3 regions of the Vogesella sp. genome follow, and region 1 is predicted to be linked to each of the others. Evidence: predicted binding sites of a transcription regulator. Region 1 holds the regulator's gene; each other region holds the start of a gene.
The links. Region 1 encodes HrcA, which represses chaperone genes, less so after heat shock. Its sites were predicted from a motif close to ATTAGCACTCGNNNNNNNCGAGTGCTAAT; they were not measured.
Positions count from the first base shown of each region.

Region 2: a site for HrcA is predicted at 6,376-6,404, ahead of groES (co-chaperone GroES). Genes of this name have one in related genera too.
Region 3: a site for HrcA is predicted at 5,392-5,420, ahead of rpoH (RNA polymerase sigma factor RpoH). Genes of this name have one in related genera too.

Region 1 is NZ_JBKBHK010000015.1:46,684-56,997, forward strand. Features, by position in the region: gene recR (recombination mediator RecR) at 132-731, opposite strand; gene ACK4FZ_RS14850 (YbaB/EbfC family nucleoid-associated protein) at 802-1,140, opposite strand; gene dnaX (DNA polymerase III subunit gamma/tau) at 1,147-3,168, opposite strand; gene mltB (lytic murein transglycosylase B) at 3,236-4,258, opposite strand; gene hrcA (heat-inducible transcriptional repressor HrcA) at 4,296-5,315, opposite strand; gene recA (recombinase RecA) at 5,538-6,602, shown strand; gene recX (recombination regulator RecX) at 6,602-7,066, shown strand; gene alaS (alanine--tRNA ligase) at 7,223-9,853, shown strand; gene ACK4FZ_RS14885 (substrate-binding periplasmic protein) at 9,993-10,314, shown strand, end outside.
Region 2 is NZ_JBKBHK010000003.1:103,860-114,173, reverse strand. Features, by position in the region: gene ACK4FZ_RS05010 (phospholipase D-like domain-containing protein) at 1-33, opposite strand, end outside; gene gltB (glutamate synthase large subunit) at 290-4,741, shown strand; gene ACK4FZ_RS05000 (FAD-dependent oxidoreductase) at 4,829-6,244, shown strand; gene groES (co-chaperone GroES) at 6,474-6,761, shown strand; gene groL (chaperonin GroEL) at 6,809-8,452, shown strand; gene ACK4FZ_RS04985 (Nif3-like dinuclear metal center hexameric protein) at 8,594-9,340, shown strand; gene petA (ubiquinol-cytochrome c reductase iron-sulfur subunit) at 9,466-10,050, shown strand; gene ACK4FZ_RS04975 (cytochrome b) at 10,066-10,314, shown strand, end outside.
Region 3 is NZ_JBKBHK010000002.1:236,804-247,117, forward strand. Features, by position in the region: gene ACK4FZ_RS03680 (pilin) at 1-256, shown strand, start outside; gene ACK4FZ_RS03685 (pilin) at 310-726, shown strand; gene ACK4FZ_RS03690 (Wzy polymerase domain-containing protein) at 798-2,612, shown strand; gene ACK4FZ_RS03695 (Wzy polymerase domain-containing protein) at 2,679-4,442, shown strand; gene rpoH (RNA polymerase sigma factor RpoH) at 4,498-5,358, opposite strand; gene ftsX (permease-like cell division protein FtsX) at 5,469-6,380, opposite strand; gene ftsE (cell division ATP-binding protein FtsE) at 6,377-7,030, opposite strand; gene ftsY (signal recognition particle-docking protein FtsY) at 7,074-8,141, opposite strand; gene rsmD (16S rRNA (guanine(966)-N(2))-methyltransferase RsmD) at 8,328-8,879, shown strand; gene ACK4FZ_RS03725 (YfhL family 4Fe-4S dicluster ferredoxin) at 8,957-9,208, shown strand; tRNA gene ACK4FZ_RS03730 (tRNA-Tyr) at 9,333-9,417, shown strand; tRNA gene ACK4FZ_RS03735 (tRNA-Gly) at 9,464-9,537, shown strand; tRNA gene ACK4FZ_RS03740 (tRNA-Thr) at 9,565-9,639, shown strand; gene tuf (elongation factor Tu) at 9,677-10,314, shown strand, end outside.

The DNA.
Region 1 (10,314 bases):
CGCGGACACAATAGCACTCTTCAAACACAACAAACCCCTAGCCAAAAAACGCCAGTCAGCGCTAACTGACTGGCATTACCCCGCAGGGCTGGCTTTTGTGTTGCCGGATAGCACCCGAGATACTGGCGCGCCTAGCCGACGTTGCGGCGCTCGTACATGGCTTGGGCCAGCGTGCCCGGGTCCACGTTTTCCAGCTCGCCGCCTACCGGCATGCCGCGTGCAATGCGGCTGACGCGCAAGCCCTGCGCCTTCAGCATCTCGCTGATCAGATGCGCCGTCACCTCGCCTTCGGCGGTGAAGTTGGTGGCAATGATCACCTCCTCCACCTGGCCATCGGTAGCGCGTGCCACCAGCCGTTCCAGGTCGATGTCTTTCGGGCCGACGCCGTCCATCGGCGATAGGCGCCCCATCAGCACGAAGTACAGCCCGTCGTAGCAGCGCGTCTGCTCCAGCATCAGCAGGTCGGCTGGCATTTCCACCACGCACAGCAAATCCTGGCGCCGCTCGGCGTCGGCACAGACGTTGCACAGCGGGGTTTCGCTGAAGGTATGGCAGCGCTCGCAGTGGCGCAAATTCATCAGCGCATGGTCCAGCGCACGCGCCAGCTTGTCGGCGCCACCACGGTCTTTCTGCAGCAGGTGAAACGCCATGCGTTGCGCGGATTTGGGGCCGACACCGGGCAGCACTTTCAGCGCCGCGATCAGCTGGTCAAGCGAGGGCGGGTTCTTCATGGAGGCTCCAGTAAAAAAGGTTGGCCGCAAGCAACTGCCTGCGGCCAACCTTGATCAGATCAGCGAACGATCAGAACGGCAGCTTCATGCCGGCCGGCAGGTTCATGCCGGCGGTAAAGCCCTGCATGCGCTCGGCGGAGGTTTCGTCGGCCTTGCGGCTGGCGTCGTTGAACGCGGCGGCGATCAGGTCTTCCAGCATGTCCTTGTCTTCCTTGGCATCGGCCAGCAGGTCGTCGCTGATCGATACGCGGCGGGTAACGTGGGAGCAGGTCATCACGACCTTCACCAGACCGTTACCGGCCTGGCCTTCCACTTCCACCTGGGCCAGTTCTTCCTGGGCTTTTTTCATGTTTTCCTGCATTTGCTGGGCCTGCTTCATCAGGCCAGCGATACCGGCTTTACCAAACATCGCGGCTTACTCCTGAACGGGTTGTATTGTATCGGCGAGCAGCATGGCACCCATTTCCTGCACCAGCTGCCTGACCACCGGGTCGTTTTCCATGATCTGACGCGCTTCCGCCTGCAGCTCGCGCTTGGCGCGGGCATCGCGCATGGCGGGGGTCTCCATGTCGAGGGTCTCTACCGACACCCTCAAGGTGATGTCCCGGCCGAGATGCTCGGCCAGAACGGTTTTCAGTTTGTCCTGGTAATCGCGCGTGGCCATGCTGCGGAAGGCTTCCGGCACCGCCAGGTCGAACAGGCCGTTATCCCACTGCTTCAGCGCGGCGTTCTGCGCCAGCATGCGCGCGGCGCCCAGCTTGTTGCCCAGGCGGCGCACCAGCTCGGCCCAGTCGCCGTCGAAGGCTGGGGCGGCAGGCTCAGACGGCGCATCGGCCATCAAGGCGCCAAAATCCTCGTCCATCATCATGGCGTAGGCCGGCAGCTCGTCGTCGCTGGCGGTATCCAGGTTTTCCGGCTCGCGCTCGTCGTCGGCGTCAGCCGCCTCGCTGGCCGGGGCCGGGGCCGGGGCGATGGCGGGTGCGGCGACCGGCGCAGGTGCTGCCACGGGGGCAAGCACAGCCGGCTTGGCGGGCGCAGCCACGGTGACCGGGGCCGGGGCGTCTTCCCAAGGCGCCGGCTCACGCGGCGCGGCCGGGGCCGCTTTGGCAGTGGCGACGGCTAGCGGCGCAGCAGGCCGCGCAGGCTCGGGTTCCGGCTCGGCCGGTGCCGGCTTGTCGGCGGCCGGCGCACTGCGCTCGGCCGGCTTCATGCCCAGCTGGGCCAGCGCCGCCCGCGCCGGCGATACACCGGCAGCCGCAGCCGCCGAGGCAGCCGGGTTGGCCGCATGGCCAGCCGGGGCCGGTTGCGACGGGCGCGCCGACGACAACGGCCGCGCCACGCTGTCGCCACCGTTTACCGGGTGGAAAGCCAGCATGCGCAGCAGCGTCATGCTGAAGCCGGCGTGTTCGTCTGGCGCCAGCGCCAGGTCGCGGCGGCCGTGCAAGGCGATCTGGTAGTACAGCTGTACGTCTTCCGGCGCCAGCGTGGCGGCCAGCGTAAACAGCGCGTCGCGCTCCGGCTCGTCGCCGGCAATGGCGTCGGGCACGGTCTGCGCCAGCGCGATCTGGTGCAGCACGTTGGCCAGCTCGGCCAGCGCACTGTCAAAACCGATACCGCGCGCGGCCAACGCTTCCACTTCGGCCATCAGGCGGGCACCGTCGGCGGCGGCCAGCGCGTCCAGCAGGGTAAACAGATAGCGTTTGTCCACCGCGCCCAACATGGCGCGCACGCCCTCTTCTTTCACTTCACCCAGCCCGTAGGCGATGGCCTGGTCCAGCAGCGACTGCGCGTCGCGCATGGAGCCGGCGGCAGCCCGGCCCAGCAGCGCCAGCGCCGGGCTTTCGTAGGCAATGTCCTCTACGTCCAGCATGTGCGCCAGATGGCTGGCCACCTGTTGCGGCGTCATGTTGCGCAGGCTGAACTGCAGGCAGCGGCTCAGCACCGTGACCGGCACTTTTTGCGGGTCGGTGGTGGCCAGGATGAACTTGACGTGGGCCGGCGGCTCTTCCAGCGTCTTCAGCATGGCGTTGAAGGCACTTTTGGACAGCATGTGCACTTCATCGATGATGTAGACCTTGTAGCGGCCCATGGTGGGCGTGTACTGGGCGTTTTCCAGCACTTCGCGGATATTGTCGATACCGGTATTGGACGCGGCATCGATTTCCAGCAGGTCGACAAAGCGGCCGGCGTCGATCTGGGTGCAGGCCTGGCACACACCACACGGCTCGGCCGTGGTACCGGTTTCGCAGTTCAGGCTCTTGGCCAGAATACGGGCGATGGTGGTCTTGCCCACGCCACGGGTACCGGTGAGCAGGTAGGCGTGGTGCAGGCGGGATTCTTTCAGCGCATTGGACAGGGCGCGCACCACGTGCTCCTGGCCGACCAGGTCGGCAAAGCGCTTGGGGCGCCACTTGCGGGCGAGAACTTGATAGGTCATGGCGGCCGATTCTAAAGGGATTCGCCAGCGATGGCGACTATTTCTGTGCTGGCCGCCCCGCCCCGATTCAGTTCACGCTGCCTTGGCTGGCGGCCATTCTGGCCTGCAGAAAGCGGGCGCGCATTTCCTGCGACAACTCGTGCGCCACCATCGCGTACAGCGTGCTCTTGTTGTAGCGGGTGATGGTGTAGAAGTTGTTCAGGCCCAGCCAGTAGCGTGTGACGCCCGGCGCTACTTCCAGCGGCACCAGCACCGCCAGCGCATCGTCGCGCACCGGCGCTTGCGGCAGCACGCCACGCGCTTTCAGCTCGGCCACCGTGTAGTGCAGGTTGAACTTGTCGGCGGCCAACTCGTCCGGCACCGTGCCCGGCGCCAGCTCGGCCGGAATCACCACGTCGTCGCCCCCCAGCCAGCCGTGCTCGCGGAAGTAGTTGGCCACGCTGCCGATGGCGTCCACCGGGTTGTTCCAGATGTCCTTGTGGCCATCGCCGTCAAAATCCACCGCCCACTTGCGGTAGCTGGACGGCATGAACTGCGGCAAGCCCATGGCGCCGGCGTAACTGCCCTTCAGGCTCAGCGCGTTGACGTTCTCGCTGCGCGCCAGGCGGAAAAACTCGGTCAGCTCGGCACGGAAGAAGTCGGCACGGCGCGGGTAATCGAACGCCAGCGTGGTCAGCGCATCGGCCAGGCGGAAGCTACCGGTATTGCGGCCGTAGCGCGTTTCGATGCCGATGATAGCCACGATGATCTCGGGCGCCACGCGGTAGGTCTCGGCGGCACGTTGCAGCGTGGCTTCATTTTGCTGCCAGAAGGTCACGCCCTCCTGCATCAGCTTGTCGCTATAGAAGTTGGGGCGGAACTGGTACCACGGCCGTGCGGTGGACGGCTTGTCCATGATGGCGATGATGTTCGGCTTCGGCTCCACATTGGCAAACACGGTTTCCAGCTCGGCACGGGTCAGCTCGCCGCTGGCGACCTGCTCGTCGATATAGCGCTGCACGTCCGGGCGCATCAGTAGCGCCACGTCGGCATGGGTGGCAACGCTGGCCAGCAGCAGGCCGGCCGCGGCCAGCACGGTCTTGAAAGTCATGGCGATTATCCGCAGGAAAGGTTGGCCGCAAGGCGGCCTAGTCATTGAAATTGAGGGCGCTGGACACCAGGCGCGCGGTGATGTCCACGATCGGAATCACCCGCTCATAGGCCATGCGCGTGGGCCCCACCACGCCCAGCGTGCCCACTACCTGGCCGTTCAGGCGATACGGCGCGATCACCACGCTGCAGTCGTCCAGCGTCATCACGCCGGACTCGTCGCCGATGAAAAGGTTCACCCCCGGCGCGCGGCGGCTTTGTTCCAGCAGCTGCAGCAGCTCGGTCTTGCGCTGGAAGGTATCGAACAGTTCGCGCAGCCGGTTCAGGTCACCAGAGAAGTCGCTGACATTCAGCAGCTTGCCCTCGCCGCTGATCACCAGATCGTCGCCGCCGGACAGCGCTTGCTGCCCGAACAGGATGGCCATCTGCATCAGCTCGGAGATGTCGCCGCGCAGTTGCTGCAGCTCCTCGCCCACCCGGCTGGCAATGCGGTCGAAGGCGTGGCCGGCGTAATGCTGGTTGAGGAAGTTGGCCGCCTCCACCAGCTCGCTGCTGCTGTAATCGCGCGCGGTGTTGAACAGGTGGTTCTGCACATCGCCTTCCAGCGTCACCAGGATCAGCAGCACCCGGCGCTCGGACAAGCGCAGGAACTCCACCTGGCGGAAGGCAGCGTCGGCGCGCTGCGGCGTCATCACCACGCCGGCAAACTGCGTCAGCTCCGACAGCAGCTGCGACGCAGCCTGCACCACGCGCTGCGGGCTATCCGGCTGCAGGTTGTGGCGCAGCTCGGCCACCGCCGGCTCACCCAGCTGCTGCACGGTAAGCAAGCGGTCGACAAACAGCCGGTAACCGCGCGGCGTGGGCACGCGCCCGGCCGACGTGTGCGGCGAGGCGATCAGGCCCAGGCCTTCCAGGTCGGCCAGCATATTGCGGATGGACGCCGGCGACAGCTCCAGGCCGGACACCGCCGCCAGCGTCTTGGACGCTACCGGCTGGCCGTCGGCGATGTAGCGCTCTACCAGAACCTTGAGCAGATGTTGGGTGCGATCGTTCAGCATGCAGCCATTCTGTCACAGCTTGCCGCATCGCCAAAGCCCCGCCGCGACACGGCCAACCGGGCCGGCCATTCGTGCGATAATCAGCGCTTGGCCAGCCACCCTGCGTGGCCGGTGTGGCGTTCTTGCACCGGCGGCTGCGTTTTTATTTGGCAGGCCGGATGAAAACGTACATAATCAAACCCATCACGAATTTGAACTCAACGATTTCCGATTGGAGCAAGCATGGCAGAGCGTTCCGAAGACAAGAGCAAGGCACTGAGCGCAGCGCTGGCGCAGATTGAAAAGCAGTTCGGCAAAGGCTCGATCATGCGCATGAGCGACAACCAGATCACCGAAAACCTGCAAGTGATCAGCACCGGCTCGCTGGGCCTGGACCTGGCACTGGGCGTGGGTGGCCTGCCGCGCGGCCGTGTGGTGGAAATCTACGGCCCGGAATCGTCGGGTAAAACCACGCTGTGTCTGCAAGTGGTGGCCGAAGCCCAAAAACTGGGCGGCACCTGCGCCTACATCGACGCCGAAAACGCGCTCGACCCGCAATACGCGCAGAAACTGGGCGTCTCGGTAGAAGACCTGCTGATCTCGCAACCGGACACCGGCGAACAGGCACTGGAAATCTGCGACATGCTGGTTCGCTCCGGCGGCGTGGACGTGATCGTGGTGGACTCGGTTGCCGCGCTGGTGCCGAAGGCCGAAATCGAAGGCGAAATGGGCGACAGCCACGTCGGCCTGCAGGCCCGCCTGATGAGCCAGGCGCTGCGCAAACTGACCGGCAACATCAAGCGCACCAACACGCTGGTGATCTTCATCAACCAGATCCGCATGAAGATCGGCGTGATGTTCGGCAGCCCGGAAACCACCACCGGCGGTAACGCGCTGAAGTTCTACGCCTCGGTGCGCATGGATATCCGCCGCATCGGCGGTATCAAGAAGTCTGACGAAGTGGTAGGTAACGAAACCCGCGTCAAAGTAGTGAAAAACAAGGTATCGCCACCGTTCAAGCAAGCCGATTTCGACATCCTGTACGGCGAAGGCATCAGCCGCGAAGGCGAGATCATCGAGCTGGGCGTGGAGCACGGCTTCATCGACAAATCCGGCGCCTGGTACGCCTACAACGGCCAGAAGATCGGCCAGGGCAAAGACAACACCCGCGAGTGGCTGAAATCCAACCCGGCCATCGCCCAGGAAGTGGAACGCAAGATCCGCGAAGCCGTCGGCGTGAAAGTACAGATCACCGAAGGCCAGCCGGACGAAGACGAAGCCCTGCTGGACGACACCTTCGACGCCTGATGAGTACGGGCAAAAGCCTGAAGGCGCGAGCCGTCGACCTTCTTTCCCGCCGCGAGCACACGCGGCTGGAACTGAAGCGGCGGCTCGCGCCGTTTGTACAGGAAGGCGACGACCTCGACGCCGTACTGGACGAACTGGCCGGCAACCGCTGGCAATCGGACAGCCGCTTTGCCGAGCAGTTTGCCGATAGCCGCAGCCGCAAGTACGGCAGCCGCCGCATCGCCATGGAAATGCGTGAACGCGGCGTGGACGCCGACACCATCAAGGCCACGCTGTCCGGTCGCAGCGACCTGGCCACCGCGCGCCAGCTGTGGCTGAAGAAATTCGGCCAGCCACCCGCCGACGCTGCCGAGCGCGCCAAACAGATGCGCTTTCTGGCCAGCCGCGGCTTCGGCATGGACACCATCCGCCAGGTGATCAAGGGCAGCGACGACTGGCCCGACGAGCACGACGGCGATTTATAGCAAGCGGCAGCGCCAGCCGCGCCAAAAAGCCGCGTTTCGGGTGCAAAGGTTGGCCGCAAGGCTTGCCAGCAACGTGTGCAGTTGCCACAATCGACCCGATATTCACGCGTCGCGTGTCGCCGTTTTCAGAATCCGATTCAATACGACCCAATCCCTATGAAAACTTCTGCCATCCGCCAGAAATTCCTGGAGTTCTTTGCCTCCAAAAACCACCAGGTTGTGGCTTCCAGCAGCCTGATTCCGGGCAACGACCCCACCCTGATGTTCACCGTCGCCGGCATGGTGCAGTTCAAAGACCTGTTCCTGGGCTTCGAAAAGCGCGACTACACCCGCGCCACCACCAGCCAGAAGTGCCTGCGCGCCGGCGGCAAACACAACGACCTGGAAAACGTCGGTTATACCGCGCGTCACCACACCTTCTTCGAAATGCTGGGCAACTTCAGCTTTGGCGACTACTTCAAACACGACGCCATCACCTACGCCTGGGAATTCCTCACCGGCGAACAGTGGCTGAACCTGCCGAAAGACAAGCTGATGGTCACCGTGTACGCCAGCGATGACGAAGCCTACGACATCTGGCACAAGACCGTCGGCCTGCCGGCAGAGAAGATTGTCCGCATCGGCGACAACAAGGGCGCGCCGTACGCGTCCGACAACTTCTGGACCATGGGCGACACCGGCCCCTGCGGCCCGTGTACCGAGATCTTCTACGACCACGGCCCGAGCGTGGCCGGCGGCCCTCCGGGCAGCCCGGACGAAGACGGCGACCGCTTCATGGAAATCTGGAACAACGTTTTCATGCAGTTCAACCGCGACGAAACCGGCACACTGCACCCGCTGCCGAAACCGTCCGTCGACACCGGCATGGGCCTGGAGCGCCTGTCCACCGTGCTGCAGAACGTGAAGTCCAACTACGAAACCGACGCCCTGGCCTGCCTGGTGCGCGCCGCTGCGCGTGAAACCGGCGTGCCGTACAGCCAGGACGTGCCGTCGCTGAAAGTGATCGCCGACCACATCCGCGCCTGCTCGTTCATGATCGCCGACGGCATCCTGCCGTCCGCCGACGGCCGCGGCTACGTGCTGCGCCGCATCGCCCGCCGCGCCATCCGCCACGGCTACAAGCTGGGCCAGAAGGGCCTGTTCTTCCACAAGATCGTTGCTGATTTGGTAGCCGAGATGGGTGACGCCTACCCGGAACTGCGCCAGAAGCAGGCCGAGATCGAAGACGCGCTGCGCGCCGAAGAAATCAAGTTTGCCGAAACGCTGGATACCGGCATGGCGCTGGTTGATGCTGCACTGGCCGGCGGCAAGACCGCCATGGACGGCGACACCATCTTCAAGCTGTACGACACCTACGGCTTCCCGGTCGACCTGACCGCCGACATCTGCCGCGAGCGCAATATCGAAGTGGACATGGCCGGCTTCGAGCGCGCCATGGAAGCGCAGCGCACCCGCGCCCGCGCCGCATCGGCATTCAAAGTAGCCGGCAACCTCAGCTACGAAGGCAGCGATACCACCTTCCACGGCTACAGCCAAACCAGCGTCGACGCCCGCATCGTGGCCCTGTACAAAGGCACCGAGCAAGTGGACGCCCTGGCAGCCGGCGACGAAGGCGTGGTGGTGCTGGACCACACCGCCTTCTACGCCGAAGGCGGTGGCCAGGTCGGCGACGTAGGCGAAATCTCGGTCACTGGCGGCGTAGACGCGCTGTTCGACGTGGCCGACACCCAGAAAGTGAAAGCCGCCGTCTTCGGCCACACCGGCCGTCTGGCCCGTGGCGCGCTGAAAGTGGGCGACACCGTACAGGCCACCATCGACCTGCACAAACGCCTGGCCACCACCCGCAACCACTCGGCCACCCACCTGCTGCACGCTGCACTGCGCAAGGTACTGGGCAGCCACGTGGCGCAAAAAGGCTCGCTGGTGAACCCGGAACGTACCCGCTTCGACTTCGCCCACGGCCAGCCGGTGACTGCCGACGAGATCGCCGAGATCGAGCGCCTGGTCAACCACGTGATTGCGGCCAACTACGACGTCAAAGCCGAACTGATGAGCTTCGACGACGCCGTGCGCGCTGGCGCCATGGCGCTGTTTGGCGAGAAATACGGCGATGAAGTACGCGTACTGACCATGGGCGACTTCTCCGCCGAACTGTGCGGCGGTACCCACGTACAGCGCACCGGTGACATCGGCTTCTTCAAGATCGTGACCGAAAGCGGCGTAGCTGCCGGCGTGCGCCGTATCGAAGCCGTTACCGGCGAAGGCGCGGTGGCCTACGTACAAGCCCAGGACGCCCTGCTGAAAGCCGCTGCGGCCAACCTGAAGGCACAAAGCAGCGACGAAGTACTGGGCAAGATCGGCAGCCTGCAGGCCGACGTGAAAGCCCTGGAAAAAGAACTGGCCGCCATCAAGGCCAAACTGGCCGCCAGCGCCGGCGACAGCCTGGCCGAGCAAGCCAGCGACGTGAACGGCGTCAAGCTGCTGGCCGCGGAGCTGGAAGGCGCCGACAACGCCACCCTGCGCGACACGCTGGACAAGCTGAAAGACAAGCTGGGCTCCGCCGTCATCGTGCTGGGCAGCAAGGCTGACGGCAAGGTAGCCCTGATCGCCGGCGTCACCAAGGACCTGACCGGCCGCTTCAAGGCCGGCGAACTGGTGAACCACGTGGCACAGCAGGTAGGCGGCAAAGGCGGTGGCCGTCCGGACATGGCCCAGGCCGGCGGCACCCAGCCGGAAAACCTGGCTGCCGCACTGGCCAGCGCCAAAGACTGGCTGGCTGCCAAGTAAGACAGCCACCCGGCAAGCAACACCCCCGCGCCCAGGCCCGGGGGTGTTTTTTTTGATGACGCACCGGCAAAGCAACACATCCTTGCAGTTCGTGCCGCATCAGCCACACTGAATGGGTAGCCCAGCCGGACACCCCGCCATGCGCCCTGCCCACCCGCCTCGCTCCAGCACTGCCTACCGCCGCAAGCTGCGTGGCCTGCGCCTGACTGGCGTGTTGTTGCTGGGCTGTTGCAGCGCTGCTGGCGCGCAGCAAAACGGCAACGAGCTGATTGCCGTCACCGAGCCATGGGCACCGTACAACACCTTCAGCAACGACGAGACCGCCGACGGTGCCCATGCCCTGATTGTGCAGCGCGCACTGGCGCTTGGCGGCCTCAGTGCCACGATCAGCGTTTATCCGTGGGCACGCGCCATGGCGCTGGCAGAAAACCGCCCCAACACGCTGCTGTTCAGCCTGGCGC
Region 2 (10,314 bases), on a different contig from region 1:
GCTATCGGCGGACGAGGGCAGTGGCTTGCTCATTGGCTATTGTCTGACAGTATTAAAAATGCAGTATTTTGTCGGGGTGCTGGCGCAAAAAATGCTGGTCGTATTTATGAATGTTGATGTCTCTAAAATGTAAAGCCGGCTACGGGTTTTCCCCAGCACTGTAGTGTGTAAATAACAGTAAGTGCTTGTTTGTTAAGTGATAATGCGTCGCACAAAAAGCGGTTGCAGGGTCAGCATTCTTGACCTTAGAATCGAAACATTCGCATCACATTATAAGCAGGGACAAAAGATGGACAGACAGCGCTGGCTGGAGGGCACTTTATACAGCCCGGATTTCGAACAAGACAGCTGTGGCTTCGGTTTGATCGCCCAACTGGACGACAAACCTTCCCACTGGCTGGTCAATACCGCCATTTCCTCCTTGGCCAAACTGACCCACCGCGGCGCCGTGGCTGCCGACGGCAAATCGGGTGACGGCTGTGGCTTGCTGTTCCGCAAGCCGGACGGTTTTCTGCGTGAAGTTGCCGCCGAAGCCGGCTTTGCCCTGAAGGCAGTGTATGCCGCGGGCCTGGTGTTTGCCCACCCGGACGCCGCCCAGGGCGAGCGCAGCCGCAACCGCCTGAAAGAATACCTCGAAAGCCAGGGCCTGGAAGTGGCCGGCTTCCGCCAGGTGCCAATCGATATCGGCGCCTGTGGCGAGCAGGCAATGGCATCGTTGCCCAGCTTCTATCAGGTATTCGTCAACTGCCCCTTCGGCATGGACGAGCTGTCGTTCCAACGCCGTCTGTACATGGGTCGTCGCCAGGCTGAAAAAGCCAACAAGGCAGACGACCCTTATTTTTATCTGCCGACCCTGTCGCCGCACACGCTGTCGTACAAGGGCCTGGTAACGCCGGACAACCTGCACAAGTTCTACCTGGACCTGTCCGACCCGCGTTTCGAGTCCAGCTTGGCGGTGTTCCACCAGCGCTTCTCCACCAATACCTGGCCGCAGTGGAAATTGGCGCAGCCGTTCCGCTTCCTGGCACACAACGGCGAGATCAACACCGTGCAGGGCAACCGCAACTGGGCCCGCGCGCGCGAACGCATCATGACCTCGCCGCACATCGACATGGACGCCATCCGACCGATCGTGCAGACCGACGGTTCCGACTCCATGAGCCTGGACAACATGCTGGAAGGCCTGCTGATGGGCGGCATTCCGCTGTTCCGTGCGCTGCGCCTGCTGGTGCCGCCGGCCTGGCAGAACGTGGACTCCACCGATAAAGACCTGCGTGCCTTCTACGAATTCAACTCCATGCACATGGAGCCGTGGGACGGCCCGGCCGGTATCGTGCTGACCGACGGCCGCTACGCCGGCTGTATGCTGGACCGTAACGGCCTGCGCCCGGCGCGCTGGGTGCTGACCAAAGACAACATCCTCACCATCGCGTCCGAAGTAGGCGTGTGGGACTACAAGCCGGAAGACGTGGTGAAGAAGGGCCGAGTGAAGCCGGGTCAGCTGTTTGCGGCCGACCTGCAAACCGGCGAGATCCTGTACCCGGAGGACATCGACGCGCAGCTGAAGTCGGCCAAACCGTACCGTCAGTGGATCAAGGACGCCGGTTCGCGTCTAGAGCTGTCCATCGAAGATGACGCCGGCCTGGAAGCGTGGCCGAAAGACCAGCTGTTGACTTACCAGAAGCTGTACAACATCAGCTTTGAAGAGCGCGACCAGATCCTGCGCGTGCTGGCCGAAGACGGCCAGGAAGCGGTAGGTTCGATGGGTGACGACACCCCGATGGCGGTACTGAGCCAGAAAGTGCGTTCGCCGTTCGACTACCTGCGCCAGCAGTTTGCCCAGGTGACCAACCCGCCGATCGACCCGATTCGCGAAGCCATCGTGATGTCGCTGAATACCGTGTTCGGCCCCGAGCGCAATATGTTCGAGGAAACCGCCGAGCACGCCAAACGGCTGGAAGTGCGCAGCCCGGTGTTGTCGCGCGAGAAATTCATCCGCATTACCACGCGTACCGAGCCGTACCTGAAAGCCACCACCTTCGACCTGTGCTTCGACCCGTCCGAGCGCACCCTGCAGCAGGCCATCGAGCGCCTGGCGGCGCACGTGGTGGAAGCGGTACAGGAAGGCACCGTCATCGTGGTGCTGTCCGACCGCACCATTGCGGCCAACCGTCTGCCGATTCCGGCGCTGTTCGCTGTCGGCGCCGTGCACCACGCGCTGATCGACGCCGGCCTGCGCTGCAAGGCCAACATCATTGCCGAAACCGGTACCGTACGCGATCCGCACCAGATGGCCTGTCTGATCGGCTACGGCGCCACCGCGGTGTACCCGTACCTGGCATACCAGACCATCGTCGATCTGGTGCAGACCGGCGACGTGCAGCTGCGCGTCAACGAAGCGCTGCAGCACTACCGCAAGGGCATCAACAAGGGCCTGATGAAGGTGCTGTCCAAGATGGGTATCTCCACCATCGCCAGCTACCGCGGTGCCCAGCTGTTCGAAGCCATCGGCCTGCATGAAGACCTGGTAACGCTGTGCCTGAAGGGCACCGTATCGCGTATCTCCGGCGCCAGCTTCGAGGACTTCGAGGACGACCAGAAACAACTGTCGCGTCTGGCATTCAACCCGATGCGCCCGGTTACCCACGGTGGCCTGCTGAAGTACGTGCACGGCGAGGAGTACCACGCCTATAACCCGGACGTGGTGCAGACGCTGCAAAAAGCGGTACAGAACACCGACTACGACGCCTACAAGCAGTACGCCGACCTGGTGAACAACCGCCCGGTGGCGATGTTCCGCGACCTGATGCAGCTGCAGCTGGACGGCATCACCCCGATCTCCATCGACGAAGTGGAGCCGGTGGAAAGCATCCTCAAGCGTTTCGACTCCGCCGGCATGTCGCTGGGCGCCCTGTCGCCGGAAGCGCACGAGGCGATGGCTACCGCCATGAACCGCCTGGGCGGCCGCTCCAACTCCGGTGAAGGCGGCGAAGACCCGGCGCGTTACGGCACCGAGAAAATGTCCAAGATCAAGCAGGTGGCGTCCGGCCGTTTCGGCGTGACCCCGCACTACCTGGTGAACGCCGAAGTGCTGCAGATCAAGGTAGCCCAGGGCGCCAAGCCGGGCGAGGGCGGCCAACTGCCGGGCGACAAGGTATCGCCGCTGATCGCCAAGCTGCGCTGCTCCAAGCCGGGTATCAGCCTGATCTCGCCGCCGCCGCACCACGACATCTACTCCATCGAAGACCTGGCGCAGCTGATTTTCGACCTGAAACAGGTGAACCCGAAGGCGCTGGTGTCGGTAAAACTGGTGGCCGAGCCGGGCGTGGGCACCATCGCCGCCGGCGTGGCCAAGGCTTACGCCGACCTGATCACCATCTCCGGTTACGACGGCGGTACCGGTGCCAGCCCGCTGACCAGCGTCAAGTACGCCGGTAGCCCGTGGGAGCTGGGCCTGACCGAAGCGCAGCAAGTGCTGCGTGCCAACGGCTTGCGCGGTCGCGTGCGCGTGCAGACCGACGGCGGCCTGAAAACCGGCCTCGACGTGATCAAGGCCGCCATCATGGGCGCCGAGAGCTTCGGCTTCGGTACTGGCCCGATGGTGGCGCTGGGCTGCAAGTTCCTGCGTATCTGCCACCTGAACAACTGCGCCACCGGCGTGGCCACCCAGGAAGTGAAGCTGCGTTCCAAGTACTTCATCGGCCTGCCGGAAATGGTGATGAACTACTTCCTGTTCATCGCCCAGGAAACCCGCGAGTGGATGGCCAAGCTTGGCGTACGCAATATGGAAGAGCTGATCGGCCGCATGGAACTGCTGGGCCTGGCCGACGGTAACACCGCCAAGCAACAGCGCCTGAACCTGGCGCCGCTGCTGTCGCAAGGTACTGTGCCGGATAGCGTGCCGCGCTTCTGCGTCAGCGATTCCAACCCGTCCTTCGACAAGGGCGAGCTGGCCGAGCAGATCCTGGCCGATGCGCTGCCAGCCATCCACAACAAGCAGATGCTGCAGCTGAGCTACCCGATCGAGAACATCAACCGCTCCATCGGCGCTCGCCTGTCCGGCGAAATCGCCCGCGTACACGGTGCGGCCGGCCTGCCGTTCGGCTGCCTGAAGGTGAAGTTCACCGGTTCCGCCGGCCAGAGCTTCGGCGTCTGGAACGCTCCGGGCCTGCACCTGGAGCTGGAAGGCGACGCCAACGATTACGTAGGCAAGGGCATGGCCGGCGGTCGCGTCACCATCTACCCGCCGAAGGACGCGGCGTACAAGTCGGACGAGTCCATCATCATCGGTAACACCTGCCTGTACGGCGCTACCGGCGGCCAGCTGTTTGCCGCGGGCGTGGCCGGCGAGCGTTTCGCGGTGCGTAACTCCGGTGCGCTGGCCGTGATCGAAGGCGCCGGTGACCACTGCTGCGAATACATGACCGGCGGCAGCGTGATCGTGCTGGGCGAAACCGGCTACAACTTCGGCGCCGGCATGACCGGGGGCTTTGCCTTCGTCTACGACCGTGCCGAGAAGTTTGCCTACCGCTACAACAACGAGCTGGTTGACATCAACCTGATCAACGGCGAAGCGATGGGCATGTACCGTGCCTACCTGCTGGAGAAGATTGCCAAGCACGTGGAGCTTACCGGTTCCGAAACCGGCCGCGCCATGCTGGAAAACTTCGACGACTACGTGGACTACTTCTGGCTGGTGAAGCCCAAGGCGGCCAAGCTGGAAAGCCTGCTGAAAGACTGATAGGGACGGGCGGGTTTGTCCGCCCCTTGATAGCAATGAAAGCACCTTGCGGCCAACGTTGGCCGCAGGGGCAAAGGATCGATGATCATGGGTGACGTTTTCCAGTTCATGAAGCTCTCGCGCAACCCCGGCGACAAGGTAGAAGTCGCGGTGCGCAAGATCGAATTCAAAGAGATTTACACCCCGCTGCACGCGGTAGATGCGGGCGACCAGGCCGGCCGCTGCCTGTCCTGTGGCAACCCCTACTGCGAGTGGGAGTGCCCGGTACACAACTACATCCCCAACTGGCTGAAGCTGGTGAAGGAAGGCAAGCTGTTCGAAGCGGCCGAGATGTCGCACAAGACCAATAGCCTGCCGGAAATCTGCGGCCGCGTTTGCCCGCAGGATCGCCTGTGCGAAGGCGCCTGCACGCTGGAGCAGGGCGGTTTTGGCGCCGTGACCATCGGCAGCGTGGAAAAATTCATTACCGACGAGGCCTACAAGGCCGGTTGGCGCCCGGACATGTCCAAGGTGATCTGGAGCGACAAGAAAGTGGCCATCATCGGTGCCGGCCCGGCGGGCCTGGCCTGTGCCGATGTACTGGTACGCAACGGCGTGCGCCCGGTGGTGTTTGACCGCTACGAAGAAATCGGCGGCCTGCTCACCTTCGGCATCCCCGAGTTCAAGCTGGAAAAGAGCGTGGTGAAGCGTCGCCGCGAGATCATGGAAGGCATGGGCGTCGAGTTCCGCCTCAATACCGAAATCGGCCGCGATGTCGAAATCGAAGCCTTGCTGGCAGAGTACGACGCCGTGTTCATGGGCATGGGCGCTTACAAGTACATGAAAGGCGGCTTCGATGGCGAAGACCTGCCGGGCGTACTGGAAGCGCTGCCGTTCCTGATCAACAACGTGCGCCAGTGCATGGACACGCTGCCGGCAGGCGATGCGCCGGTGTCGATGGCCGGCAAGCGCGTGGTGGTACTGGGTGGTGGCGATACCGCGATGGACTGCAACCGCACCTCCATCCGCCAGGGCGCCAGCAAGGTGATTTGTGCCTACCGTCGTGACGAGGCCAATATGCCGGGTTCCAAGCGCGAAGTGGCCAACGCGCGCGAGGAGGGCGTCGAGTTCCTGTGGAACCGCCAGCCGATGGGCATTGAACAAGCCGCCGACGGCAGCCTGCGCCTGAAACTGGCAGAAACCCGCCTTGGCGCGCCGGATGCCAAGGGCCGTCGCAACGCCGAAATCGTGCCAGGTAGCGAAGAAGTGATCGAGTGCGATCACGTCATCGTGGCGTTCGGTTTCCAGGCCGAAGCCGCCAGCTGGTTCGAGCGCCAGGGCGTTACCGTGGCGGCCAACGGCCGTACGTTGGCCGCGGCCAACGGCAAGTTCAAGTACCAGACCGCCAACGCCAAGATCTTTGCCGGCGGCGACCAGGTACGCGGTGCCGACCTGGTGGTGCGTGCCGTATTCGAAGGCCGTCAGGCTGCCGAGGGCATGCTGGCCTATCTGCAAGTCTGGTAAACCGCGCAGCTGGCCCATGCGGCCAACCTTGCCCCAGCCCGCCGCCCGGCGGGCTTTGTCATTTCCGGCGGCGGCCAACGCTAAAAATCTTGCCTTGCCCCCTCTTGAAAACCGCGTATGCCGTCCCTATGATTAGCACTCGCAAGGGCAGAGTGCTAATGCACCTGTCCAACACCGCTGAATTGATAGGTAATCATCTTTCAACAGCCACTGCTATTAGGAGAGATAAATGGCAATTCGTCCTCTGCACGATCGTGTTGTTATCAAACGCCTCGAGGCTGAAGAAAAAACCGCTTCCGGCATCGTTCTGCCGGGCGCCGCTGCTGAAAAGCCGGACATGGGTGAAGTGGTTGCCGTAGGTAACGGCAAGATCCTCGAAAACGGCGAACGCCGTGCCCTGGAGCTGAAAGTCGGCGACAAGGTTATCTTCGGCAAGTATTCCGGCCAGACCGTCAAGGTTGACGGTAACGAGCTCCTCGTGATGCGCGAGGAAGACGTGATGGGCATCGTCGAGTAATCCGTCCCCATCCCGCTTGTACTAACTGATTCTGGAGAATTTCAAGAATGGCAGCTAAAGACGTACGCTTCGGCGATTCCGCCCGTGCAAAAATGGTAGTGGGTGTCAACATTCTGGCTGACGCCGTTAAAGTAACCCTGGGCCCGAAAGGCCGCAACGTGGTTCTGGACCGCTCTTTCGGCGCGCCGACCATCACCAAGGACGGTGTGTCCGTGGCCAAAGAAATCGAACTGAAAGACAAGTTCGAAAACATGGGCGCCCAGATGGTGAAAGAAGTCGCTTCCAAGACTTCCGACGTTGCCGGTGACGGCACCACCACCGCTACCGTACTGGCTCAGGCTATCGTGCACGAAGGCATGAAGTTCGTGACCGCCGGCATGAACCCGATGGACCTGAAGCGTGGTATCGACAAGGCTGTTGTGGCCCTGGTAGGCGAAATCGCCAAGATCGCCAAGCCGTGCGCCACCACCAAGGAAATCGCCCAGGTTGGCTCCATCTCCGCCAACTCCGACAGCGACATCGGTGAAATCATCGCTACCGCCATGGAAAAAGTGGGCAAGGAAGGCGTGATCACCGTTGAAGACGGCAAATCGCTGCAAAACGAACTGGACGTCGTAGAAGGCATGCAGTTCGACCGCGGCTACCTGTCCCCGTACTTCATCAACAACCAGGAAAAACAGATTGCCGCACTGGACAATCCGTTCATCCTGCTGTTCGACAAGAAAATCTCCAACATCCGCGACCTGCTGCCGGTACTGGAGCAAGTGGCCAAGTCCGGCCGTCCGCTGCTGATCATCGCTGAAGATGTGGAAGGCGAAGCGCTGGCTACCCTGGTAGTGAACACCATCCGCGGCATCCTGAAAGTGGTTGCCGTGAAGGCACCGGGCTTCGGCGACCGTCGCAAAGCCATGCTGCAAGATATCGCCATCCTGACCGGCGGTACCGTGATTGCTGAAGAAGTGGGCCTGACCCTGGACAAAGTGACCCTGGAAATGCTGGGTCAAGCCAAACGCGTTGAAGTGGGCAAGGAAAACTCCACCATCATCGACGGCGCTGGCGATGCTGCCCAGATCCAGGCTCGCGTTGGCGAAATCCGCCAGCAGATCGAAGCCGCCACTTCCGACTACGACCGTGAAAAACTGCAAGAGCGCGTGGCCAAACTGGCTGGCGGTGTTGCCGTGATCAAGGTTGGTGCTGCGACCGAAGTGGAAATGAAAGAGAAGAAAGCCCGCGTGGAAGACGCGCTGCACGCTACCCGTGCGGCAGTGGAAGAAGGCGTGGTACCTGGCGGTGGCGTAGCCCTGCTGCGTGCCCGTTCCACCCTGGCCGATCTGGAAACCGCCAACGCCGACCAGGCTGCTGGTGTGAAGATCGTACTGAAAGCCATCGAAGCTCCGCTGCGCCAGATCGTACAAAACGCCGGCGACGAGCCGTCCGTGGTGGTGAACAAGGTGCTGGAAGGCAAGGCCAACTTCGGTTACAACGCCGCTACCGGCGAGTACGGCGACATGCTGGAAATGGGCGTACTGGACCCGGCCAAAGTGACCCGCTCCGCGCTGCAGCATGCTGCTTCCGTAGCCGGCCTGATGCTGACCACCGACTGCATGGTAGCCGAGCTGCCGGAAGACAAGCCGGCTATGCCTGACATGGGCGGCATGGGCGGTATGGGTGGCATGGGCGGCATGATGTAAGCTGCCTCGCCCTTGCGAAGCCAGAACCCCGCACCCCGGTGCGGGGTTTTTTCATGTGCTGCGGCCAACCTTGCCAGGTTGGCCGCATTGTTTTGCGCGCGCAGTCTGGCACAATGCCGCTTTCTTTGCGGGAGAGTCAGCATGAACCGGAACGAACTGTTACAGGCGCTGGACGGCAAGCTGGAGCCGTGGCGTTTCAAGGACTACGCCCCGAACGGGCTGCAAGTGGAAGGCAGCGACGAGATTCGCCGCATCATTACTGGCGTGACGGCCTCGCAGGCCTTGATCGACGAAGCCATCCGCCTGCAGGCGGACACCATTCTGGTGCACCACGGTTACTTCTGGAAAAGCGAGGCGGCGCCCATCACCGGCATCAAACGCAAGCGTATTGCGGCGTTGCTGCAAAGCAACATCAACCTGATTGCCTACCATCTGCCGCTGGATGCCCATCCGGAACTGGGCAACAACGCCCAGCTGGGGCAGGTGCTGGGCTTTGTCGACGCCGCGCCCAGCCAGAGCGAGCCGCTGTTATGGTGCGGCCAACTGGCGCAGCCGATGGCTGGCGAGGCGCTGCGCCAGCACATCAGCCGCAATCTGGGGCGCGAGGCGCTATTGCTGGGTGATGCGGACAAGACACTAAAGCGTGTGGCCTGGTGTACCGGTGGCGCGCAGGGTTTTTTTGAACAGGCCATCGCTTTGGGCGTGGATGTGTTCATTACTGGCGAAGTGTCTGAGCAAAATCAGCATTTGGCGAATGAAAGCGGCGTAAGCTTCATCGCGGCGGGGCATCACGCCACGGAACGCTATGGCGCCAAGGCCTTGGGGCAGTGGCTGGCGGATGAATTTGCCCTGGATGTGCAATTTATCGATCTCTTTAACCCGGTCTAACAACGATGCCCATGCTGTCAATGAGGCGATTTGTCGCATATGCGCTTCAAGTTCCCTCATGGAATCGGGTAGAATTGTAAGGTTTCAAGTTTATAGCTCGGTTTCCACGTTTGAGGATGACTGTAATGAGTGAACAACACGTTGATGCGGGGCGCCGTCGCTTTCTGACGGTGGCCACCAGCGCGGTTGGTGGTGTGGCGGCGGCCGGTGTGGCTGTGCCGTTTTTGATGAGCTTTGCGCCTTCTGAGCGTGCCAAGGCTGCCGGTGCCCCGGTTGAGGTGGACATCAGCAAGCTGGAAGCCGGCCAGAAGATCAACGTCGAATGGCGTGGCAAACCGGTTTGGGTACTGTCGCGTACGCCGGAGCAGCTGAAGAACCTGGCCACCATCGAAGGTGAGCTGCTGGATCCGAAGTGCGAAGCGCCACAACAGCCGGAGTACTGCAAAAATGCAACCCGCTCCATCAAACCGGAGATCCTGGTTGCCGTGGGCATCTGTACCCACCTGGGCTGTTCGCCGACCCATCGCCCCGACATCGCCCCGGCTGACCTCGGGCCGAAGTGGGTTGGTGGCTTCTACTGTCCGTGCCACGGTTCCAAGTTCGACCTGTCCGCCCGCGTATACAGCGGCGTACCGGCACCGTCGAACATGGAGATCCCGCCGCACAAATATCTGTCCGATACCGTGCTGCTGATCGGCGAAGACAAATAAGCGAGGGGAGAACATATGAGCACTGGCCAAAAAATTCTCAATTGGGTGGATGAGCGTTTCCCGCTGTCCTCGATGATGAAAGAGCACGTCACCGAGTACTACGCCCCCAAAAACTTCAACTTCTGGTACTTCTTTGGTTCGCTGGCCCTGCTGGTGCTGGTCATCCAGATCGTGACCGGTATTTTCCTGACCATGAACTACAAGCCGGACGGCAGCCTGAACGCACAGGGCATTCCGGTGGCTTTTGCTTCGGTTGAGTACATC
Region 3 (10,314 bases), on a different contig from region 1:
CAATAATGTCTGGCCGGCCACCAATGCCAGCGCTGGCATTGCCGATGCCACTGCCAGTCGTGGCAGCAGTATCGCCAGGCTGGAGATCCAGGCTTCCGGTAACGTCAGCATGATCAATATCGAACTCAGCAGCAAGGTCGCATCGGGTGCGCATGTGTGGCTGGTGCCGCAGGAGAACACCTCGGGTGCTTACCGCTGGGTGTGCAGTGGCGACAGCGACCTAGCGAGAGTACTACCGTCCAACTGCCGAGAATAAGCTTACCCACCCGGCCACATGGCCAACTTGATTACAACCATGGAGTGTTCACTATGAAACGCGTACAGCAAGGTTTTACCCTGATCGAACTGATGATTGTGGTCGCCATCATCGGTATTCTGGCTGCCATTGCTATTCCGGCTTACCAGGATTACACCCGCCGTGCCCACGTGTCGGAAGGCCTGAACCTGGCAGCAGCAGCCAAGACCGCTGTAACCGAGTTTTTCTCGACCAATAATGCTTGGCCGGCAAATAATGCCTCCGCTGGCTTGGCTGCCTCCGGCAGTATCACTGGCAATGCTGTTAGTGCTGTCAATGTAAACGCTTCGCAAATCACCATTACTTACAATAATCGTGTTTCTGATGGTGCTACCTTGGTACTGCAAGGTACCGTTAGCGGTGGTTCGATTACTTGGGCTTGCACTGACGGTACTATTGCCTCCAATATCCGCCCGACCAACTGCCGCTAAGCCGTCATTTGCTTAGCTGAGTTGTCCCAATAAGGGGGTGTTTATCACCCCCTTTTTTATTGCGAGTCAGCATGTTGCGTCATCCGCTTACCCTGGCACTGGTGTGTATCTTTGCTTTGCCATTCTTCAACTTTGCCCGCTACAGCCCGCTGCAAGACTGGTGGACCAATGCCATAACGCTGGGTTTCATCAGTAGCGGGCTACTGATTGCCGCCTGGCGCTTGCGCGGGCAGTCCGGCCGCACCGTGCAAACAGTGTGGTTTCTGCCGGCATTCCTGTTGTGGTGGCTATTGCTGTGGGCGGGTAGCCTGCTGCGCTATCAATGGCAGCAAGCCGGCATGCTGCCGTTTGAATTGTTCGGCCTGCTGTTGGCGGCACTGGGTGCAGTGTTACTGGCGCATGAACAGCAGCGCCTTGGCCGCTCGCAACTGGTGACCGCCATTGCCTGGTCGATACTGTTGGGGGCGGCGCTGCAGGCGCTGATCGGTACCAGCCAGATGGCGGGCCTGGCGCCGCAGTCCAATGGCTGGCTGTTGTCCAGCGGTATGGAGATCATGGGCAATATCGGCCAGCGCAACCAGTTTGCCCATGTACTTACCTGGGGCATGCTGGCCGCTGCCTATCTGTATTCGCAACGGCGCTTGCCTGCGTGGCTGACTATTGCGTTGTGCCTTTACCTGTCGTTGCTATCGGCCTGGTCTGGCGGGCGTCTGCCTTTGGCTTACGCTGCCGCCATTGCGGTACTGGGTGTGTTGATGCGCGCCCGTCTGCCGCAGTCGGGTATTGGCAAGGCACTGCTATGGGCTGCGGCCAGCATTCTGTTGTTTCAGTTCACTGGCAAGTATCTGGCGCAGTGGCTGTTCGCGGTCGATATCGGCTCAGGGCTGGACCGCCTTAACGACGCCGGTTTTGGCGCCCGCCGCCGGGTGGAGTGGGACAAATGCTGGCAGATTGTTACTACCTATCCGTGGCTGGGCACGGGTGTTGGCGGCTATGCCTACCAGTCGGTATGGCTGGAAGCGTTTGGCGGCTATGGCCGGGTACCGGAAAGCAGTCTGTTTACCCATAGCCATAATCTGGTGACCCAGCTGCTGGCCGAGACTGGCGTACCGGCTACTTTGCTGGCGGCTGCCGTCGTCAGCTATTGCCTGTGGCCGTACCTGAAGCGGGAAAATGCCAGCGCAGAAAATGCCTTCTTGCTGGGTATGGCGGCTGTGACGCTGGGGCATTCGATGTTCGAATACCCGTTGTGGTACCTGCCGTTCAGTTTTGCGTTCTTTACCATCCTGGCGCTGTCGCCGCGCCCGCCGCTCACGCTGGCGTTACGAGCGTCGATGCGCCGGACTGGCGCGCTGATACTCGGCGTGGCAGGTTTGCTGTATGTGGTGCACGGCGCCAGCGTGTTTGGTTTGCTAACCGAAAGCCAGCAACCTTCGCGTGACATCAAGATCAACCAGCAGCGTATTGAAGGCCTGATCGATTTGTCGGCCAACCCGTTCTGGCGTTTCGAGGCCGAGCTGATGCTCAGCAACTATCTGGTGCCCACCAAGCAGCAACTGGCCATCAAGCTGCAGCATCATGAAGCGCTGGTGGCTTACCGGCCGTACCCTACCTTGCTGTGCAAGACGGCCATCATGCAGCAGTGGTCTGGTCGGTCGCAGGCAGCAGAAGACAGCTTGCGCATGCTATTGGCGGCGTATCCGAATATGGCGGCCAACTGTGCGGTGATGATCGCATCGCGCAACGATGCCCGCTTGCAAGGCCTGCTGGGCACGGTATCGACGGCGGCCTTGACTTTACAGCAACAAGGGGAGGCCGCCGTGGCAGCGCAAGCCGTCGCCGGGGTAGCACTGCGTCCTCCACGTCTGCCACAGTTGCCGGAATAGGGCTTTGCCGTCAGGTGAGGGTCTGGGCTATGCTTGCCGCTTTGCTCATATTGCCGGGCGTATCCGATGCATGTCCCTTTGCTTGATCATTCCAGACGTCTGACCTTCGCCGCCGGCTTGCTGGCGGCGATTGCCATTTTCCCGTTCCTGTCGCGTTTCCACTTTCTGCCTTTGCCGCAGTGGTGGGGTGAAATCACCGTTGTCATGCTCGCTGCGTTGGCCATGCTACTGCTACCGGCTCGTGCCATGCCTTGGCCCCGTAGCAGCCTGTGGCTGATGCTGATGGCGGCTGTGTGGTCACTGCAGCCGTGGTTTGTCAGCCTGCATTTCCCCGGCCTTAATCAAGCCACCGCACTGGCTTTTGTTTCGCTATCGGTACTGGCACTGGCAGTTGCGCGCTGGCGTAGCCAGGCAGGGAGCGAAGCCGTGATCACTACCCTGGCCAAAGCCTTGCTGATCGGCACGCTACTGCAGTCGCTGATCGGCTTGGCTCAGGTCACCGGTCTGGCTGCGGCGATGGGCGGTGTGCTGTTTTACGATAGTAGCCACCCCACTACCAATGTGTTCGGCCATATCGGCCAGCGCAACCAGTACGCGCACTATCTGACCTGGGGGGTGATCGCGGCCGCCTGGCTGCTGGCCAGCGGCCAGCTGGCGCGGCGCTGGGGCTGGGCTGCCATTGCCTGGCTGGCATTGTCGATTGCTTTTGCCGGTTCACGTACCGTGTTGCTGTATACGGTTGCTATCTTGTTGCTGGCTGCATGGTGGCACTGGCGTCTGCGCAGGCCTCAAACCTGGCAGCTGCTCAAGATCGTGGCTTTGGCGATGGCAATTATGGTGGCCATGCAGTTTGCGCTGCCGCTGACCGAAAAATTGCTGGCGCCATTGCTGCACGGCCCGGTAGCGGCCAGCGGCTTGGAAAGGTTGGCCGCTAACAGCGATGGTATGGGCGCACGCCGGCTTGCAGAGTGGGGTAAAGCCTGGATCGTGTTTACCGAACAGCCATGGTTCGGTATTGGCTGGTATCAGTACGCTTCGGAAAGCGTACGCTTGCAGATGCTGCCGCAGTTTGCCAATGCGGGCGTCAATAGTGGATTGTTTGCCAACGCGCACAACCTCGTTTTCCAGTTACTGGCCGAGATGGGTTTGCTTGGCACCTTGTGTGCGCTGCTGGGTTTCTTATGGGCGGCCTGGCCGTACTTTGGCCGTCGGGTCGAAGTGGTGCACCTGATCCCGCTGGCTATCATGGCGGTGACGATGATTCACAGCATGCTGGAATACCCGCTGTGGTATCTGTACTTTCCTGCCGTGCTGGTGATGATGCTGACCTTGGCGCCGGAAACCGATGCCCCCGAGCATGGCTGGCTGATGCCGGTTTATGCCTTGCTGGCCATTGTATTGCTGGTGTTGGCCGCTTATGGCAGCTTGCGCTATCGCGAAATGCAGGGTTTGTACTACCCCACCAGTCAGCGCCAGCAACAGCGTCTGGAGCAGATCATCCGTCACGAACCGATGTTCGCTTCTCACGCTTTGGGTCTGTTGGACGATGTGATCAGGCCAAGCAGCAGCAGTCTGAAGACACAGCGTCACTGGCTGGAAAAAATGGCTGCCTTCCGCCCCTACCCGGATGTGTTGCGTCGCAAAGCGCAGATGGAGGCACTGGCAGGCGAATACGACAAAGCTGCGCATACCTTCAGTCTGGCGCTGGCCTCGTTCCCCACTTATGCGCCTGATTTTCTGGCGGAGCTGGATGAAGACGAACCGGCCTGGGCCGGGTTGCGCCAGCAGGCACAGCAAGCGGTGGATAAACTGCCACCACAGTATCGTTGAATATGCACATAAAAAAAGCCACCGCACGGCGGTGGCTTTTTTGCGATCAGCACGCCTAAGCGTCGATGACGACGCCGTGGCTCAGCGCGGCCTTCATTTTGCCCAGCGCCTTGGCTTCAATCTGGCGGATGCGCTCGGCGGACACGCCAAACTCGGCGGCAAGATCGTGCAAGGTGGCGCCGCCATCATCGGCCAGCCAGCGCGCTTCGATGATGCGGCGGCTGCGGGCGTCCAGGCTGGCAAGCGCGTGCTCGATACCCTCGCTTTGCAGGCTATCCAATGCCTGGCGTTCGATGGCACGGGTAGGCTCGTGGTGGCTGTCGGCCAGCCAGTCGATCGGGGCAAAGCCCTCGTCGTCGCCATCGTCGGCCAGTAGTGCCACATCTTGTCCGCTCATGCGCGTTTCCATTTCGCGCACTTCTTCCGCTTTCACGCCTAGCTGTTCGGCAATGTCTTGGGCTTCTTTTTCCGACAGTGCAGAAAAGCCCTGCTTCATGCTACGCAGGTTGAAGAACAGCTTGCGCTGCGGCTTGGTGGTGGCAATGCGCACCAGGCGCCAGTTGCGCAGGATGAATTCGTGGATTTCGGCCTTGATCCAGTGCACGGCAAACGAGAACAGACGCACGCCGCGGGTGGGTTCAAAGCGTTTTACCGCCTTCATCAGGCCGATATTGCCTTCCTGGATCAGGTCGGCTTGTGGCAGGCCATAACCAGCGTAACCGCGGGCGATGGATACCACCACGCGCAGGTGCGACAGCACCAGACGCTTGGCTGCTTCCAGGTCGCCGTCGTGCTGCTGGCGCTTGGCAAGCTCGAACTCTTCTTCCGGCGTCAGCATCGGAATGCTGTTCACGGTCTGGATGTACTGTTCCAGGCTACCGTTGGCGGAGAGTACTGGCAAAGCAATCGTGGTCATACGCGGATTATCCTCATGGAAACCTGAGCTGATCTTAGCACTCTCGTTATGAGAGTGCCAGAACAGCACAGGTTCCCGGTGATGGCATTTTTAAATCGGGGTGATAGCAATTAACGGGCGCGCAGCCGGCGCAGATGGTGGTCTGCGGCCAACCTGGCACCGATGATGCCCAGGGCGATGGTGGCACCGACCAGCAGCAGTAACTCCTGCGCCGTCAGGCTGCGCAGCAGGATGCGTTCGTTATACAGCTGGGCAAAACCGTCCAGTGCTGGCGCTGCCTGCGCCACGAATACACTGCACAGCGCCCAGCACAGCAGCGTGCTGAGCACACCCTGCCAGACGGCGTAGTACATGAACGGCCGGCGGATGAAACTGTCGGTGGCGCCGATCAGTTTGGCCACTTCGATCTCCTCCTGCCGCGCCAGGATCTCCATGCGGATGCTGTTATGGGTAATCAGCATCAGCGCCAGGCCAAAGCTGATGCCCAGGAACCACGCCAGTTGCATGGCCAGCTCCAGCAAACCGTGCAGGCGTTTGGCCCAGGCCGCGTCAAACTGCGCTTGCTCGACCATCGGCAGCCCGGAAAGCTCGCGCTGCAGCATTTCCAGCGCTTCAGGCGGGGCGTCCGCTTTAGGCTGGACGATGAAGGCATCGGGCAGCGGGTTGCTGCCCAGACCTTCGCCAATCCCGCTCATGCCGCTGCGCTGTTCCAGTTGCTGCAAGGCCTGCTGCTTGGAGACAAAGCTGAAGCCGGCCACTTTAGGGTGGGTTTGCAGGCTGGCTTGTACCGCCGCCAGGTCAGCCTGCTCGGCCGACAGTTCCATGAACAGCGTGATTTGCGGGGTGGCGGTCAGCTTGCCGACCCAGCTTTGTACGCTGCTGGCGCCCAGATACAGCGATACCGGCAGCGACAGGGCAATGGCCAGCATCAGCAGGTTCAGCAGGCTACCCACCGGCTGGCGCAGCATTTTCAGCAGGGCCAGGCGGGCATCCTGCCAGTGCAGGTAGAAATAGTGTTTCATGATGCGAACTGGCCCTCGCGCAAGCGGATGATGCGGCGACCGTAGTCTTCCATCAGGGTTTCGTCGTGGGCCGATACGATCACGGTGACGCCGACCTGGTGGAACGATTTGAACAGTTCCATGATGTCCAGCGCGTAGGCGCGGTCCAGGTTGGCTGACGGCTCGTCAGCCAGCAGGATGCTGGGGCGATGCACGACGGCGCGGGCAATGCACAGGCGTTGCTGTTCACCGCCGGACAGGCGCACCGGCATCACCTTTTCCTTGCCCAGCAAACCCACCTTGTCCAGCGCGGCGCGTACCCGCTTGGCCGCCTCACGGCGATCAAAGCCGATGATGTCCAGCGGCAGCATCACGTTATCGAATACATTGCGGTCGAACAGGATCTTGTGGTCCTGGAACACGATCCCGATGTGCTGGCGGACATAAGGCAACTGGCTGGCGCGCAGTTTACTGAGGTTCTGGTCGTTCACCAGCACGCTGCCGCTGGTGGCGCGCTCGATGCCGCTAATCAGCTTCAGCAGCGTGCTCTTGCCGGCGCCGGAGTGGCCGGCCAGAAACAGCATCTCGCCACTGTCGATGGTAAACGACAGGTTTTTCAGCGCTTCATGGCCGCCGGGGTAGCGTTTGCTTACCTGTTCAAACTGGATCATTGCTGCATCCTGTGACAGTCAGAGGTTGGCCGCAGGCGCGGCATCAATCAAACAGGGCATCGATGTACGGGCCTGCCTGGAACGGGCGCAGGTCATCGATGGTTTCGCCGACACCGATAAAGCGCAGCGGTACCGGGCGCTGTTTGGCGATGGCAGCAATCACGCCACCCTTGGCGGTGCCGTCCAGCTTGGTCAGTACCAGGCCGGTCAGGCCCAGTGCATCGTCAAAGGCGATGACCTGGTTGATGGCGTTTTGGCCGATATTGGCATCCAGCACCAGCATCACCTCGTGCGGGCCATCCGGAATGGCCTTCTGGATCACGCGCTTCACCTTCTTGATTTCTTCCATCAGGTGCAGCTGGGTCGGCAAGCGGCCGGCTGTATCGGCCAGCACGATGTCGATCCCGCGGGCGGTGGCTGCCTGGATGGCGTCGAAACAGACGGCAGCGGCATCGCCGCTTTGCTGCGCGATGACGGTCACGTTGTTGCGTTCACCCCAGGCCATCAGCTGTTCGCGCGCGGCAGCACGGAACGTATCACCTGCGGCCAGCAGCACGCTCTTGCCCTGGCTTTGGTAGTACTTGGCCAGCTTGCCGATGGAGGTGGTTTTGCCGGCGCCGTTGACGCCCACCATCATGATGACAAAGGGCTTCTTGGTGCTAACATCCAGCGGCTGCTCCAGCGGGTTGATCAGTTCGCCCAGCGAGTCCTTCAGCGCCCCTTTCAGCTCTGCCGAATCTTTCAGTCCGCCCAGGCTGACACGGTTACGCACGTCTTTCAGCAAGTGGTTGGTAGCGTCTACGCCCATATCGGCGGTAAGTAGTACGGTTTCCAGCTCTTCGTACAGGTCTTCATCGATCTGGCCGCCACCAAACAGCGAGGCCAGTTGCTTGCCCAGCTTGTCGCGGGTTTTGGACAAGCCGGCTTTCAGTCGCTCGGTCCAGCTGAGTTTGCGCTCAGGCGCTTGCGACGGCGCGGTGGTGGCAGCGTCCACTGCAGGGGCCGTGGTTAGCGGTGTTGGGTTGTCTTGTGGCGCGGCAGCGCTTTCCGGTACTGCTGGCTGGGCAACCTGCTCGGCCGGGGGAGTTTTTTTCTTGAAGAAGCTGAACATGCTTATTGAATCTGCGCACAAAAGAAAGCCAGATTGTAGCCTTAAAACGGGCTGTTACGCTGCCTTGAAACAGCATTCGCCTACAAACTCCTGCAATGTATATATAAGGAATGCGCTGCGCTGTGAAGAAGCAGGACGGCGAAGCGGGGACAGGGTAGAATTCTGCCCTTGAATTCAGGAGGATGCATGACGCAGCAGCGCAACAAGGTCAGAATCATTGCCGGCAAATACCGACGCCGGCTGCTGGATGTGCCCGAGGCGGAAGGGCTGCGGCCAACCCCGGACCGGGTACGCGAGACCTTATTCAACTGGCTGGGTCAGGAGCTGCACGGCAAGAGCTGCCTGGATTTGTTTGCCGGCAGCGGTGCGCTGGGCTTCGAAGCGGCCTCGCGCGAGGCGCGGCGCGTGGTGCTGGTAGAGAAGTCGCGTGGCGTGGCGGAGGTTTTGCGTAAAAACCGGCAACTGTTGGGGGCCAGCGAAATCGATATCCAGTCACAGGATGCACTGCTTTACCTGAAGCACTGCCGCCACTGTTTCGATATCGTCTTCGTTGACCCGCCGTATCAGCTAGCGCTGCAGCAGCAGGTGCTGGCCATGTTGCCGCCATTGCTCGCCCCGGGGGCGGTGGTATACGTGGAAACGCCGGCACCGGCGGAATTTGCCGGCTGGCAGGTGCTACGTGCGATGAGGGCGGGCAAGGTGCACTCCTGGTTGCTACAGCCGGAGCCTGCCGTATAAGGATATAACCCTGCGAACTTGCTACTGCGCGGGGTGAGTGACAGAATTCACTATGTGAAATACCTGAGGAAATTACTATGGCTTTGATCATTACCGACGAATGCATCAACTGCGACGTCTGTGAACCGGAATGCCCGAACAATGCGATCTCGCAGGGCGAAGAGATCTACCAGATCGATCCTAACCTGTGCACCCAGTGTGTTGGCCACTACGACGAGCCGCAGTGTCAGCAAGTCTGTCCGGTAGATTGCATTCCGCTGGATCCGGATCGCCCGGAAACCCAGGAAGAGCTGCATCAGAAGTACCTGGTGATTACCGGTAAGGCCTGATGTAAGTGACTGATTTGCCACAGAGCCCCGCGTCATGCGGGGCTTTTGTTTGGAAAATTGAAAAAAAATCGGCAAAAGCTGTTGACGTGCCTGCAAGGTGTCTATACTATTCGGGCTTCTTCACGGGGGGATTCCCGAGCGGTCAAAGGGATCAGACTGTAAATCTGACGGCTCTGCCTTCGAAGGTTCGAATCCTTCTCCCCCCACCAGTTGCTATGTATCTTGGCGGCGATGGTGAAGTCGCTCGGATCGTAGGCGGGTGTAGCTCAATGGTAGAGCAGAAGCCTTCCAAGCTTACGACGAGGGTTCGATTCCCTTCACCCGCTCCAGGTTGCTGTAGATTATTGTTGTGTGAAGCTCATGTAGCTCAGGGGTAGAGCACTCCCTTGGTAAGGGAGAGGTCGGCGGTTCAATTCCGCCCATGAGCACCATCAATTTTAAACTTTATTCGTATTCAGGGAATTTGCCATGGCTAAGGAAAAGTTTGAGCGGACCAAGCCGCACGTAAACGTTGGCACCATCGGTCACGTAGACCATGGTAAAACCACTCTGACCGCTGCTATCACCACCATTCTGTCCAAGAAATTTGGTGGCGAAGCTAAAGATTACTCCCAGATCGACAGCGCGCCGGAAGAAAAAGCTCGTGGTATTACCATTAATACCGCTCACGTAGAATACGAAACTGCTACCCGCCACTACGCTCACGTAGACTGCCCGGGTCACGCCGACTACGTAAAAAACATGATTACCGGTGCTGCCCAGATGGACGGCGCTATCCTGGTATGTTCCGCTGCTGACGGCCCGATGCCGCAAACTCGCGAACACATCCTGCTGTCCCGCCAAGTAGGCGTACCGTACATCATCGTCTTCCTGAACAAGGCTGACCTGGTGGACGACGCTGAGCTGCTGGAACTGGTTGAAATGGAAGTGCGCGATCTGCTGTCTTCCTACGACTTCCCGGGCGATGACACCCCGATCGTTACCGGTTCCGCTCGTCTGGCACTGGAAGGCGACCAATCCGAATACGGCGAGCCGGCAATCTTCCGCCTGGCTGATGCTCTGGATTCCTACATCCCGACTCCGGAGCGTGCTATCGACAAGCCGTT